One region of the Micromonospora sp. C41 genome, then DNA from elsewhere that is predicted to be linked to it. Evidence: riboswitches for the same ligand, from Rfam matches in the RefSeq annotation. Region 1 holds a riboswitch; the other holds the start of a gene.
What was found. Region 1 has a riboswitch for S-adenosylmethionine ahead of thrC (threonine synthase). Riboswitches for the same ligand answer to the same signal wherever they lie in the genome.

Region 1 (7,405 bases):
AGTTCGCGGCCCGGGTCGCGGCCGTCTCCCGGGGCGACCACACCGCCCAGTTCGTGGCCGACCCGGGCGGCCGGCTGGTCGGCCACGCCGGTGGCACCGCCGCGCCGGACGAGCCGGGCCTGACGCTCGTCTACGCGGTCTACGTGACGCCGGCCCGACGGGGCAGCGGTCTGCTCGCCGCGCTCGTCGACGAGGTGGCCGCCTGGTCGCGCGCCTGCGGACGGCCCGAGCTGATGATGGAGGTAGTGGTCGGCAACGACCGGGCCTACCGGGCCTACCAGAAGCTGGGCTTCGTGGACACCGGCGTACGCGTGCCGCACCCCAGGATCCCCCGCCTGCACGAACTCCAGATGCGCCGCCCGGCGTGAGGCCGACCGGACGCAGTTGTTAAGAGGGGGCCCCTCCTATACCGGAGGCGTTAAGAAGGGGCCCCTCCTTTCAGGAGTGGCGGCGGCTCTGGACGATGCGGAACCGGTTCGCCACGTACGCGCCGTCGGTCAGCGCCGAGTTGGCCGCCGCGTTCGCGCCGGAGCCGTGGAAGTCGGAGAACGCCGCCGACTGGTTGACGAACACCCCGCCGGTGAGGTTGCAGGACAGGTGCACCCCGGCGTCGATGGCCGCCTTCTCTGCCTCGTCCAGCACGGCCTCGTCGGTGGAGTAGACGCCCGCGGTCAGCGCGCCCTTCTCGCCCACCGTCTCGCGCAGGATGCGCAGGCTGTGCTCGGTCGAGTCGGTCGCGATGGCGAACGAGATCGGCCCGAACCACTCCCGCGAGTAGGTGGCGGTGTCGGAGGCGTCCAGCTTCACCACAGTCGGCGTACGCACCACCGCGCCGGGGAAGGACGGGTGCTCGACTACGCGCGACTCCAGCACCGGCTCGCCGACCTTGGTGACCTCGTCCAGCCGCTCCAGCACGCCGTCGTTGACGATCGCGCCGGTCAGCTCGACGCCGCGGGCCGGGTCGGCGGTCAGCTTGGCGACCGCGCCGGCGATCCCGGCGGCCACCTCGTCGAAGCTCTTGTGCCCCTGGTCGGTCTCGATTCCGTCGCGCGGGATCAGCAGGTTCTGCGAGGTGGTGCACATCTGGCCGCTGTACAGCGTCAGCGTGAAGCCGAGGTTGCGGCAGAGCCCGGCGAAGTCGTCGGTGGAGTCGATCACCACCGTGTTCAGGCCGGCCTTCTCGGTGTAGACGGCCGCCTGCCGGGCGTTCGCCTCCAGCCAGTCGCCGTACTCGGTGGAGCCGGTGAAGTCGACGATCTTCACGGCCGGGTCCAGGGCCAACGTCGTGGCGAGCTTCTCGCCGGGCGCCTCGGGCGCGAGCTGCACCAGGTTCGGGTCGAACCCGGCCTCGGCGAGCACCTCGCGGGCGTACTTCACGGTGATCGCCAGCGGCAGCACCGCGCGCGGGTGCGGCTTCACCACTACCGGGTTGCCGGTGGCCAGCGAGGCGAACAGACCGGGGTACGAGTTCCAGGTGGGGAACGTGTTGCAGCCGATGACCAGCGCGACCCCGCGCGGCACCACGTGGAACGTCTTGGTCATCCGGAGCGGGTCGCCCTTGCCCGCGGCCTTCTCCCAGCCGGCGGTCCCCGGGTGGCGGGTCATCTCGGCGTACGCGTAGGCGACCGCCTCCAGCGCCCGGTCCAGCGCGTGCGCGCCTCCGGCCTGGAACGCCATGACGAACGCCTGGCCGCTGGTGAACTGCACCGCGTTGGCCAGCTCGAAGACGTTCTTGTGCAGCCGGGCGAGGATCTCCAGGCAGACGCCCACCCGGGCCTGCGGGCCGGCGTCGCGCCAGGCGGGCAGCGCGGCGCTCGCGGCGGACACGAGCTGGTCGGCGCCCGCGTGCGGGTAGCGCACGTCCAGCGCCACGCCGAACGGGCTGACCTCGGTGGCGACCGTGCTGCCGTCACCGGCCTGGTCGAGCGGGAAGTCGCCACCCAGGTACGCCTCGAAGGCGGCCTTGCCGTCGGCGGCGGCGGTCTCGCCGTACACCCGGGGGCTGGGTGACTCGGGGTAGGCCGACCAGTACCCGCGCTCCGCGATCGCGGTCAGCGCCCGGTCGAGGGTCTCGCGGTGCCTGTCGTACAGGGGGTGCGGGGTCTCCGTCATGCCCGCCATCATGCAACAGAAAGGCACCAGATCAGTAGGGGCGTGTCACAACTCAGATCGTCAACTGCCAGTCGACGGAACCGGCGGCCGGGCGGAAGCCCAGTTGCTCGTTGATCGCGATCATGTGCCGGTTCGCGACCGCGTTCCAGGTGTCGACGGCCCGCAACGCCGGTTCGTGTGTCAGCGCGTACTCCAGGTTCCCGGCCTTGCAGAGCAGGCCGAGCCGGCGGCCGCGGTGGTCGGGGTCGACGAGGGTGATCTCCTGCCAGGCGTGGTCGGCGCTGCTCGCGTCCAGGCTGAGCTGGGTCCAGCCGACCAGGCGGCCGGTCGCCTCGTGCACCACGCCGGTGTTGTACCGGCGTACGCCCCGGGCATCGAGCGCCCGCTCCGCGTCGCGTACCCGCGCCGCGTCCATCCGCTCCGGCTTCCAGTCCAGCTCACCCATCGGCGCGTCGAGCAGCAGCCGGCCCTGGAGGTAGGCGACGTCCGCGACGTACTCCTCGGGGGTGTGATCGCGCCACCGCACCGGCCGGTATCCGGTGGCCGCGGTGCGGGCCTGGGCCAGCAGCGCGGCGAGCCGGTCACGGTCGAGCCCGGTCACATCGAGGCGGCGGCGGACGTCGGCCAGCGCCGGCTTGGCGCCCAGGGCGGCGGCGAACGCAGCGCCGGGGAAGACCCGGTCCTCCTCGCCGGGCAGCGCGGCGGTGGTCGAGCCGACCAGGCGTTTGCCGCCGTGCTCGCGGAGCAGCCGCACGCCGTGCTCGTGCAGCACGCGGCCGATGCCGCGCCTCCGGTACGCCGGGTCGACTGTCAGTTCGACTGTCGCGTTCTCGGTGTTCTCGATCGTGTGCAGGTGCAACCGGAGCCAGCCCACCGGCAGGCCGTCCAGGCGGGCGACGAGCCAGCGTCCCTCGATGCCGGGCATCGGGTGCGACAGCAGCGCCTCGAAGCGGCGGCGGCAGATCGGCGGGAGGTCCGGCTCGTCGACGGCCTGGGCGGCGCAGGCGATCCGGTACGCCGCGTCGAGCGTCTGCCGGTCGGCGGGATCAAGCGGCGTCACGGTCAGCGTCATGTCACCCAGGGTGCGCCGGACACAGCGAAGAGGCCAGCGGTTTTCCGCTGGCCTCTTCGGACGTTGGTCGGGAGGGACGTCCGCACAACGCCTCCGGCGTTGGGTCGCAAGAACTTGAAAAGTCTCCGGCGGATGCCCTCCCGCACGAAGCATCTTGCGCCGTCCGGTTCCTGCCGTCAAGTCCTTGAGGGTGGTTTTCTGGCACTCACCGCACATCACCGGTTACCCACCGGTCTCACCCGATCCCCCACCCGGGCGAGCCCCACCTCCCCCACCCGGCCGAGGCGCCGGGCTCCGGGTCAGGACAGCAGGCCGGCGTCCCGGGCGGCGCGCAGGGACGGCTTGATGCGGTGGGTGGGGCCCACCTGGGCGGCCACCGCGTCGAGCGTCTTCAGGCCCTCGCCGGTGTTGAACACGACCGTCTCGGCGGACGGGTCGAGCCGGCCCGACTCGACCAGCTTGCGCAACACCGCGACCGTCACGCCGCCCGCCGTCTCGGCGAACACCCCGGTGGTACGGGCGAGCAGCCGGATGCCGGCGCGGATCTCGTCGTCGTCGGCGTAGTCCATCCAGCCGCCGGTACGGCGCACCGCCTCCAGCGCGTACAGCCCGGCGGCGGGGTCGCCGATGTTCAGCGACTTGGCGATGCCGGTCGGCTTGACCGGCGTGATCGTGTCGGTGTCGCCGTGCAGCGCGGTGGCGATCGGGTTGCAGCCGGCCGACTGCGCGCCGAACACCTTCCAGCCACCGGCCGGCGCCTCGACCAGGCCGATCTCGACCAGCTCGGCGAACGCCTTGTCGATCTTGGTGAGCAGCTCGCCACTGGCCATCGGGATGACCACCTGGGCCGGGATCCGCCAGCCGAGCTGCTCGGCCACCTCGTAGCCGAGCGTCTTGGAGCCCTCGGCGTAGTAGGGCCGCACGTTCACGTTGACGAACGCGGTGTCCTCGAACTCGTCGGTCTCCACCAGTTCGCCGCAGAGCCGGTTCACGTCGTCGTACGAGCCGTCGATGGCGACCAGGTCACCGCCGTAGACAGCGGTGGTGACGACCTTGCCCTGCTCCAGGTCGCCGGGGATGAAGACGACAGACGGCACGCCGGCCCGGGCCGCGTGTGCGGCGACGGAGTTGGCGAGGTTGCCGGTGGAGGCGCAGGCATAGCGGGTGAAGCCGAGCTGCCGGGCCGCGGTCAGCGCCACCGAGACGACCCGGTCCTTGAACGAGTGGGTGGGGTTCGCGCTGTCGTCCTTGACCCACAGCGGCGCGGTGAGTCCCAGCTCGGCGGCGAGGTTCGGGGCGGCGACCAGCGGGGTCAGCCCCGGGTCGAGCGTGACCCGGGTGTCCGGGTCCTGACCGGCCGGCAGCAGCGCCGCGTACCGCCAGATGTTCGCCGGACCGGCCTCGATCTGCTCCCGGGTGACGGTGGCGAGCGCGGCGGTGTCGTAGTCGACCTCCAGCGGCCCGAAGCACTCGTAACAGGCGTGCTGGGCGGCCAGCGGGTAGCGCGCCGAACAGGCGCGGCAGACCAGGGCGCGGGCCGGGCTGAGGGTGGTGTCGATGCCGGTGGCGGCGGGAAGCGTCGACGTCATGTCGAGGATTTCCTCTCATCTTTCCCCGCATCGCCGGGTGCGGCGGGGACGGAATTGGCACCTGCCCGCTGCCGCTCGTCGTCGAGCGTGCGGGTGGTTGCCGGGGCGTCGTCGGGCCGTATCCCTCAGCCCCTCTGGATGAGGTATTCAGTTGTGCCGCCGAGTCTATGCGCTGCTCACGGCCGCGCCACCCCGGGATCCCACGCTGTGGGCCGGCTCAGCGTCCGACCACCGCGGCCGGCTCCACCACGGCGGGCCGGTCCACCACCGCGAGCGGCTCCGGCGCCGTCGTGGTCACGGCTGCCGGGCGGGTACGGGTGACCAGGTTCGCGGCCACCAGGGCGGCGATGGTCAGCCCGGCACCCACCAGCTCGATCGCGACCGGCCGGTACCCGCGCAGGATCTGCACCGCGAACGTGACCACCGGCACCAGGTTCATGAACAGCGCGGCGTCGGCCGGGCCGAGTCGCCGTACACCGGTGTTCCAGGCCAGCACCGCGAGGACGGCGGCGATCAGCACCGCGTACGCCAGTTGGGGGGCGACCGCGACGAGGTCGGCGGCGGCCGGCGCGTGCTGGAGCCCGGTGAGGTCGGCGACGGCGCTGGCGGCGAGCATGGCGAGCATGCCCGTGACGGCGGTCAGCGTGGTGTAGCGCAGCGCCGACCATTCGGGGAACCGGCTCGCGCCGTGCGTGTAGAAGGCCCAGCCGATCACCGCGCCCAGCATGAGCAGCCCGCCGACGCCGAACTGTCCGAGCCCGTCCAGCCGGCCGCGGGTGATCACCAGGCCGACGCCGACCAGGGCCACCAGTGCCAGTCCGAGCAGCGCCGGGCGGGGGCGTACGCCGTCGCGCGCCCAGCGGACCAGCTGGGTGATCAGCGGCACGGTGGCGCCGAACAGCGCGATCTGCTGCGGGGTGGCGTGGCCGAGGGCGAGGTTCGTCAGCGTGTTGAAGCCGGCGAAGCCGAGTGCGCCGAGCAGCCACACCTCGGCCGCGCGCCCGCGCGTGGCGAGTGCGGCCAGCCCTTCGCGGGCCAGCAGCAGGGCGACCAGCACGGCGGTGGCGAGGACGTACCGGGCGGTGGTCAGGTTGAGGGCGTCCACCCGGGTCAGCGCGCTCGCCAGCACGGGGAACATGACGCCCCAGCTGAGCACTGCGAAGATCGGGAAGGCGGCGGAACGGAAGCGCATCCCAGCTCCTATGTTCGAGTATCGTCGAACCAAACGCCACGACTCTAGGAGCTTGTTCGACGATTGTCGAACATGGGTTATCGTAGTCACATGGAGCTGCACGAACCCGAGCTGCGCGAGGTCCCGGTCACCGCCGTGCTGGCGGCGCTGGCCGACGACGTGCGGCTGCAGATCGTGCGCGCGCTCGCGCCGGGCGGGGAGCACGCCTGCGGCTCGTTCGAGTTCGGCGTCTCCAAGGCCACCCGCAGCCACCACCTGAAGGTGCTGCGCGAGGCGGGCCTGACCCGCACCCGCATCGCGGGCACCACCCGGTACGTGCGGCTGCGCCGCGACGAGCTGGACCGCCTCTACCCGGGCCTGCTCGACGCCGTCCTCACCGCGCCCGCCCGGCCGCAATGATCAGCCTCCCCGCCACTCCCGGCGGGATGACATGATCGCCTGATGCGGAAGGCGACTGCCCGGATCGGGCTCCTCGCCGGCGCGGCACTGCTCGCCGGCTGCACCCCGGCACCGGCCCCGGTCGACGGGCCGCCGTCGGCGCCACCCCGGCCCGGCGCCGAGCCCGCCGCCACGTGCTCCCCGGAGGGCATCCGGATCACCGGGCTCGGGGTGAGCGCGGCGATGGGGCTGCGGGCGATGGGCCTGGACCTGGTCAACTGCGGCGACCGCCCGTACGAGCTGCGTGGCTATCCGGCGGTCGCGCTCCGGGACGCCGACGGGGACGCGATAACGGTACGGATCATCCCGGGCGCCGCGCCGATCACCGCCGGCTTCGACCACCCGCCCACGCGGATCGTGCTGGCGCCGGGCGAACGGGCCGGCGCGGCGCTGATCTGGCGCAACCTCGTCACCGACCCGACCGTGGTGGCCACCGCGGGCGCCGAACTCGACGTCGCCCCGTCGACCGGCCGGCCGGCGTACCCGGTCGAGCTGGACGGGCCGATCGACCTCGGGAACACCGGCCGGCTCGGCGTCAGCGCCTGGAAGCGCCGCGACGCCGACCCGGCGACGCAGGCGCCCCCGCGCTCCGATCCACCGGCCCCCTCGACCTCGCCGGTCAACCCGCTCTGACTCAGATCGCGGTACGGAAGCGCCCTCCCGTACCGCGATCTCGCCGGACGGCGGCTCAGGCCGGGACCGACGCGGGCGACGCGGTGGCGGGCTCGGCCGGGGCGGCGCGGCGGCGGGCGAGCAGCGCGTCCAGCGCCCAGTTGCCCGGGCCGAGCACGGCGACCAGCAGGAACGACCAGCAGAAGAGCGCCGCCAGTTCGCCGCCGTTCTGCAGCGGCATCAGGTTCTCCGGCTGGTGCACAGTGAAGTACGCGTACGCCATCGAACCGGAGGCGAGCAGCGCGGCCGGACGGGTGAGCAGGCCGACGAGCACCAGCACGCCGCAGACGAGCTGGATCAGCGCCGCCCACCAACCGGGCCAGGTGGCGA
Region 2 (7,405 bases), on a different contig from region 1:
GAGGCGGCGGGCCGGGTAGTCGCGGTGGGCGCTGCCGTCGTACTTGCGGTAGATCACGCGGACCACGTCGCTCGGCATGCCTGGCACCCTAACCGATTCCGGCCACGCCACGCGATCGGGAGGTAACCGGACGCGACCCGCCGTCCCGCCACGCCGCCGGAGCGACCGGACCCCCGTCGGTGCCGGCGGGTACGGTCGCACGGTGACCCCGTCCCGCACCGCCACCGGCCCGGCCGTCCCGAAGAAGCGCCGCAGTGGTCGCGCCGGCGCCGGGGAGCTGCTGACCGCCGCGGTGGGCGCGGTTCCCGGCGGCGCGGCCCGGCCCGGTCAGCAGCAGATGGCCGAGGCGATCGAGCGCAGCATCGCCTCCGGCGAGCACCTGTTGGTGCAGGCTGGCACCGGCACCGGCAAGTCCCTGGCCTACCTCGCGCCGGCGCTGACGGTGGACGGGCCGGTGGTGGTCTCCACCGCCACGCTGGCGTTGCAGTCCCAGCTGGTCGAGCACGACCTGCCCCGGCTGGCCGACGCGGTCGAGCCGGTGCTGGGCCGGCGCCCCACGTTCGCCGTGCTGAAGGGTCGCCACCACTATCTGTGCCTGGCGAGGTTGGACAGCTCGGTCGAGGACGAGCCGGACGACGCGCTCTTCGACGCGCCGCGCCCCGGCAACGGCGGCACCAAGTGGCTCGGCGAGGCGGGCCGCCTGGGCAAGCAGGTGCAGCGGCTGCGTGACTGGGCCGAGGAGACCGCCACCGGCGACCGGGACGAGCTGGATCCGGGCGTGGACGACCAGGTGTGGCGCACCGTCTCCATGCCGGCGCGCGAGTGCGTGGGCGCGAGCCGCTGCCCGTTCGGTCAGGAGTGCTTCGCGGAGGCGTCCCGGGCGCGCGCCCGCGAGGCGGACATCGTGGTGACGAACCACAGCCTGCTCGCCGTCGACATGCTCGCCGGTCGGCACATCGTGCCGCCGCACAAGCTGCTGGTGGTGGACGAGGCGCACGAGCTGGCCGACCGGGTCTCCTCGGCGGCCCAGGCCGAGCTGGTGCCGGAGCTGATCGACAGGTCCACCCGCCGGGCCCGGCCGCTGCTGCGCCCGGACCTGGCCGAGCGGCTCACCGAGGCCGGTGACGCGCTCGCCGTGGGGCTGGCCGAGGCGCCGGCCGGGCGGCTCACCGCCGGTCTGCCGTCCGCGCTGCGCGAGGCGTGCACGCTGCTGGACTCGGCGACCCGGGCCGCGCTGGAGGCGATCGGCGACGTGAAGTCCGACGACCCCGACCCGGTACGCAAGCAGCAGGCCAAGGCGGTGCTGGACGAACTGTCCACCACCGCGCAGCGGCTGCTGGAGGAGGCCGACCACGACGTCGCCTGGGTCGAGAAGCCGGACAACGGCAGCCGCCGAGCACTCGTGGTCGCGCCGCTGTCGGTCGCGGGCACGCTCGCCACCCACCTGTACGACGAGCGCACGGTCGTCGCCACCTCGGCGACGCTGGCGCTGGGCGGCCGCTTCGACACGGTGGCCCGGGCGCTGGGGCTGGACGCGCCGCCGCCCGCCCCGCCGTCCCCGGCCGCCGCCGCGATCGCCACCGCTGCCGCCGCGGGCCGCACCCCGGTCACGCCGCCGGTGGCCGCCGCCGAGGGCAGCCGGGCGTCGATCGGCACCGTGCCGGCCACCGAGGGGCCGGGCTGGAGTTCGCTGGACGTCGGCTCACCGTTCGACTACGCCCGGCAGGGCATCCTGTACGTGGCCGCGCACCTGCCCCGCCCCAGCATCTCCGGGCTGCCCGGGCCGGCCGGTGAGGAGCTGCTGGCGCTGGTCGGGGCGCTCGGTGGTCGTACCCTCGGGCTCTTCTCGTCGCGACGGGCCGCGCAGCAGGCGGCGGAGCTGGTCCGCGCGCGGACCGACCTGCCCGTGCTGCTGCAGGGCGAGGAGGCGCTGCCGCTGCTGGTGCGCCGGTTCCGCGAGGTGCGGGAGAGCTGCCTGTTCGGGGTGATGTCGCTCTGGCAGGGGGTGGACGTGCCGGGCGACGCCTGCCAGCTCGTGGTGATCGACAGGTTGCCGTTCCCCCGGCCGGACGAGCCGCTCGCCGCGGCGCGCGCCGCGGCGGTGGACGCCGGTGGCGGCTCGGGTTTCGCGGCGGTGAGCGTGCCGATCGCGGCGGTCCGGCTGGCCCAGGGCGTCGGCCGGCTGATCCGGGCCACCGGCGACCGGGGCGTGGTGGCGGTGCTCGACTCGCGGCTGGAGACGGCGCGCGGGTACGGCCCGTTCCTGCGCCGTTCGCTGCCGCCGTTCTGGTACACCACCCGGCCCGAGGTGGCCCGGGGCGCGCTGGAACGGCTCGCCAAGAGCTGACGCCCGCGCCTCCCCGGGCGGGGCGACACGGGCGTCAGGGGATCGTGCGGGTCAGGGCGCCTGGGAGGCGACCACCACCGCGTCCGGTGGGGTGTCCGGCACGGTACGCGCGGCGAGCCGCCGGACCGCGGTGTTGAGCACGGCGATCAGCGGCACCGCGACCAGCGCGCCGGCGATGCCGGCCAGCACCACGCCCGCGGCGATGCCGATGATCACGGCGAGCGGGTGGATGGCCACCGCCCGGCCCATGATCAGCGGCTGGAGCACGTGGCCCTCTACCTGCTGCACCCCGACCACCACGCCGAGGATGATCAACGCGGTCACCGGGCCGCTGTCGACGAGCGCGACCAGCACTGCGACCACGCCGGACAGGAACGCGCCGACGATCGGGATGAACGCGCCCAGGAAAACCAGCGCGGCCAGCGGGAACGCGAACGGGATGTCGAACAGCACCAGGAAGATGCCGATGCCGACCGCGTCGATGAAGGCGACCAGCACGGTGGCCCGCACGTACGCGCCGAGCGTCGCCCAGGACGCGCGACCGGCGTCGTCGACCTTCCAGCGGGCCGCGACCGGCAGCAGCCGGACCAGGAACCGCCAGATGGAGTTGCCGTCGCGCAGGAAGAAGAACGTGGCGAACAGCACGAGCACGGTGCCGGTGAGCACCTCGGCCAGCGTGGCGGCGGTGCTGAGCGCGCCGCTGGTGAACCGCTCGGTGTTGCCGTTGATCCAGTTCTGCGCCTCGTTGATGTAGCGGTCGAGCTGGCTGTCGGACAGGTGCAGCGGGCCAGTCTTGAACCAGTCCTGGATCTGCCGGATGCCCTGCGAGGACTTCTCGCTCAGCTCCGGTACGCCCTTGATGAACTCGTTGACCACCAGCGTCAGCGTGCCGACCACGGCGGCCAGGCCGCCGACGAGCACCACACCGGTGGCCAGGGAGCGGGGCAGGCGGGCCCGGAGCAGCCAGCCGACCGCCGGGGCGAGCAGCGCGGAGAGCAGCAGCGCGACAGTCAGCGGGATGATCACGATGCTGATCGTGCCGATGATCTTGATGAGCGCCCAGGTCACGATGCCGATCACGATCAGCCGCCAGCACCAAGCGGCGGTGATCCGCAGCGCGTGCGGCACCTCGGTGTCGTCCCGGCTCACAGTCGAGGAGTGCATCGCGGCCGGCGGCTCGACGCCCACCACAGTCGCCTCCGGCGACGCCGACGGTCCCGGTGACGCGGGCGAGGCCACTCCTGCCTCCCCCGGCGCCGCTTCCGGGTCGGCCCGGCGGGTCCGGGCGGCCTCCCGGCCCGACTCGTACGCGCGGCGGAGCCGTCCGCGCATCCGCTCGAAGCGGCTCAAGCGCACCTCCGGCAAAGTCGGCCCCACCACGTCGCAGGGGGCACAGGATACGTCTGCTCGCCCCACCCTAGGGCGGCTCGGCCACACATTGCCCGCCCGGCGCTCCTGCGAACCACGGCGGAATCGACAGCCGGGCACGCGGTAGCGTCTTCGCGTGACCGCCGACCAGAGTCTCGACGCCGGGCTGCCGATCCGCCTGCTGCACGACCGCGTGCTGGTACGCACCGAGGGCGCCGAGGGCGAGCGCCGCTCCACCGCCGGCATCGTGATCCCCGCGACCGCCGCCGTGGGCAAGCGGCTGGCCTGGGCGACAGCCGTCGGCGTCGGGCCGAACGTCCGCTCGATCGTGGCCGGCGACCGGGTGCTCTTCGACCCGGACGACCGCTCCGAGGTCGAGTTGCACGGGCGGGCGTACGTGCTCCTGCGCGAGCGGGACGTGCACGCCGTGGCGGCCGAGCGGGTGGAGAGCACCGCCGCCGGCTCCACCGGTCTCTACCTCTGATCCGGCTCTCCACCCTCCGACCCGGCATCGGCGCCGTTTGCGGCGCTTCCCGGCGGGAAGCCCAGGCACCTGAGCGCCCTGGGGAGGGACACCATGCCGGTAGTGATCAAGAAGATCCTCGCCTGGGGATTCCTCGCGTTCCTGATCTACTTCATGGCGTTCCGTCCGGACGGGGCCGCGCAGGTGTTCAGGGGGATCGGGGCCGCGCTCATGGCCATCGCCCAGGGGCTCGGCGACTTCCTGACCGGCCTGATGAGCTGACCCGTCAGCGCCCGGGACGCCAGGGCGCGCCCGGGCCGTGCCAGCCGCCCGGGCCGTAGCCGGGCGGCGGGTACGCGGGCGGCGCGGCGAGCACCACCGGGATCGGCACCACCGGGTCGTCGGGCGCCTCCACCGGGCGCTGCGAACCGTCCGGGAACCGCAGGTGGTAGCGCTGACCGTCCCAGACCCCGACCGGCGCCTGCGGGTCCCGGCCGACGAAGAACGACCGGTACGCGGAGATCGCCTCCAGCAGTTCCCGTTCCTCCCGCGCTGTCCGTTCCCGCTCGGCGGGTTTGCGGTCCAGTCCCCGGCGCATGCCGTCGCGCAGCAGCGCGAGCCGGGTCGCGGCGAACTGGTAGCCGCGCATCGCCTTCACCCCGCCGTCACCGGCGACCCGCCGGGCCCACGTACGCGCCGCGTGCCGGCGGCCCAGGCTGCCCAGCGCGGCCACCTCGGGCGGGGTGAGCCAGCCCGCCCGCACGTAGTCCGGCAGCGTGCGCTCGGTGAGCCGGCCCTCCCAGGCGCGCAGCCAGATCGCCAGCCCCACCATGGCGAAGAAGATCGGCACCATCACGCCGATGTACCCGTAGAGCACGATCACCGTCTGCCCGGTGGCCTGGGCCAGCGAGGGCAGCAGGTTCCAGGTGCCGTGCAGGATCATCGCCAGCAGCAGGCCGGCCAGCGGGGCGAGCACCCGTACCCGCCGGTCGGCGGTACGCGCCGCGACGCCCAGCCCGACGCCGGTCATCGAGGTGAACAGCGGGTGGGCGAAGCCGAACAGCAGGATCCGGACGATGAAGATCGCGATCACCTGCTGCGCGCCGGTGGCCGGGCCGTACTGCTCCACGCCGGTGCGGTAGCCGTACCCGCCCAGGTAGAGGATGTTCTCGACCATGGCGAAGCCGACCGCGGAGAGCCCGCAGTAGACCAGGCCGTCGGTGATCCCGGAGAACTCCCGGCGCCGGAAGATCAGCACCAGGAGCGGGCCCGCCGCCTTGGTCAGCTCCTCGATGAACGGGGCGACGAGCACCGCTGTCAGCGCGGCGGGCAGCCCCAGGTCGTCGAACAGCCGCGCGCCGGTCTCGTTGACCAGCAGCGAGATCGCGGTGGAGACGAAGGCGCCCCACGCGAAGCAGAAGATCAGGTATTTCAGCGGCTCCGGCTCGTAGCGGTCGAGCCACAGGAAGCAGGAGACCAGCACCGGCACCGGCAGGATCGCCGCGACCAGGCCCACCAGCAGCGCCTCGGCGCCGAGGCTCTCGCCCAGCGTGAAGACCATGAACAGCGCGCCGGCCGCGATCAGCAGCACCACACCGGCCAGCGCGAGGAAGCGCCGCCAGCCGAGCCGGCGCAGCGGCATCCGGGGCGTCGGCGCCCCCGGCGACGGGGCGGCGGGCGCGGGCGGCGGCGGCAGGGCTCCGCCGGGCGGGGTGTCGGCCATGCGGTCAGCGTAGTCACCCGCGACCCACTGGTCCGGGCCGAACGCTACGGCTATGCTCCCGAACAGGTCACGAGCGCCAGCGTCAAGCCCCGGCTTGCTGGCCGGCAACCCTCGTCGAGGTTCGCGGTGGGGTGCCCCGGGTGATGACCGGGCCCAGCGCCGCTCCGCGTGCTGGGCAAGCGCGGACCCCGTCCCGGCACCACCCGGGGTCCACCTGTGACCCGGGAGGCTCCGCCATGACCCTCACTCTCGTACCCCCGTCCCTAGTGCTGCCCGCGCCGGTCCGGCCCGACCCGCTCGGCGTGCTCGGCGTACCGGGGGAGATCAACCTGGACCACGCCGCCAGCGCGCCGTGCGCGCGGGCCGCGGCCGACGCGGTGGCCGGGCTCCTTCCCTGGTACGCGAGCGTGCATCGCGGCGCGGGCGCGCTGTCCCGGCGCTGCACGCTCGCCTACGAGCAGGCCCGGCAGACCGTCGGCGACTTCCTCGGCGCCCGCCCCGACGACCACGTGATCTTCACGCGGAACACCACAGACGCGCTGAACCTGCTGGCCCGGGCGCTGCCCGCGGGCACCACCGTGATCACGTTCGGCGGCGAGCACCACGCCAACCTGCTGCCCTGGCCGCGCGGCTCGGTACGGCTGCCGGTGCCGGACAGCCCGGCCGGCGCGGTCCGGTCCCTCGCGGCGGCGCTCGGCGAGCTGGCCCGCGACGCCCGGCCCGGCCTGCCGGTCCTGGTCGCGGTCGCCGGCGCCGGCAACGTCACCGGCGAGGTGTGGCCGATCGCCGAGCTGGCCCGGGTCGCGCACCGGCACGGCGCCCGCATCCTGGTCGACGCCGCGCAGCTCGCCCCGCACGCCCCGGTCGACCTGGCCGCGCTGGACGTGGACTACGTGGCGCTGTCCGGCCACAAGCTGTACGCCCCGTTCGGCGCGGGCGTGCTCGCCGGGCGGGCGGACTGGCTGGACGCGGCCCCGCCGTACCTGGCCGGTGGCGGCGCCACCAGCCACGTCGGCGCGGCCACGCACGAGGTGCGCTGGACCACCGGCCCGGCACGGCACGAGGCCGGCACCCCGAACCTGCTCGGCGCGGTGGCGCTGGCGGCGGTCTGCGCCGCGCTCGGCGAGGCCGACCGGCAGGCGCTGCACGTACGGGAACAGGCGCTGCTGACCCGGCTGCGCCGCGGCCTCGCCACGCTGCCCGACGTGGTCGAGCTGCGCATGTTCGGCCCGGACGCGCCCCGGGTGGGGATCGTCAGCTTCGTGGTCGCCGGGCGGGACTCCGCCGACGTGGCCGCGCACCTGGCGAGCCGACACCGGATCGGGGTACGGGACGGCCTGTTCTGCGCCCACCCGCTGACCCGTCGCCTGCTGGCCGAGGCCGCCGCCCGTACCGGCCGCACCGACCTGCCCCCGACCGCCCTGCGCGCCAGCCTGGGCCTGGGCACCACCGAGCCCCAGGTCGACGCCCTCCTGACCGCCCTGTCCCACCTCCCCTAACCCAA

Region 2: it holds a riboswitch for S-adenosylmethionine, as region 1 does, so the genes downstream of both, KBX43_RS21975 (aminotransferase class V-fold PLP-dependent enzyme) here and thrC (threonine synthase) in region 1, are expected to answer to the same signal.

What each region holds. Positions count from the first base shown of each region.
Region 1 is NZ_JAGPXP010000049.1:7,810-15,214, reverse strand. It holds gene KBX43_RS29925 (GNAT family N-acetyltransferase) at 1-368, shown strand, start outside; gene paaN (phenylacetic acid degradation protein PaaN) at 439-2,112, opposite strand; gene KBX43_RS29915 (GNAT family N-acetyltransferase) at 2,165-3,184, opposite strand; gene thrC (threonine synthase) at 3,484-4,773, opposite strand; SAM riboswitch class I at 4,786-4,918, opposite strand; gene KBX43_RS29905 (DMT family transporter) at 4,991-5,965, opposite strand; gene KBX43_RS29900 (helix-turn-helix transcriptional regulator) at 6,056-6,364, shown strand; gene KBX43_RS29895 (DUF4232 domain-containing protein) at 6,407-7,036, shown strand; gene KBX43_RS29890 (DoxX family protein) at 7,092-7,405, opposite strand, start outside.
Region 2 is NZ_JAGPXP010000021.1:104,734-112,138, forward strand. It holds gene KBX43_RS21945 (DUF402 domain-containing protein) at 1-78, opposite strand, end outside; gene KBX43_RS21950 (ATP-dependent DNA helicase) at 203-2,347, shown strand; gene KBX43_RS21955 (AI-2E family transporter) at 2,399-3,697, opposite strand; gene KBX43_RS21960 (co-chaperone GroES) at 3,852-4,199, shown strand; gene KBX43_RS21965 (hypothetical protein) at 4,293-4,460, shown strand; gene KBX43_RS21970 (PrsW family intramembrane metalloprotease) at 4,465-5,901, opposite strand; SAM riboswitch class IV at 5,967-6,089, shown strand; gene KBX43_RS21975 (aminotransferase class V-fold PLP-dependent enzyme) at 6,138-7,400, shown strand.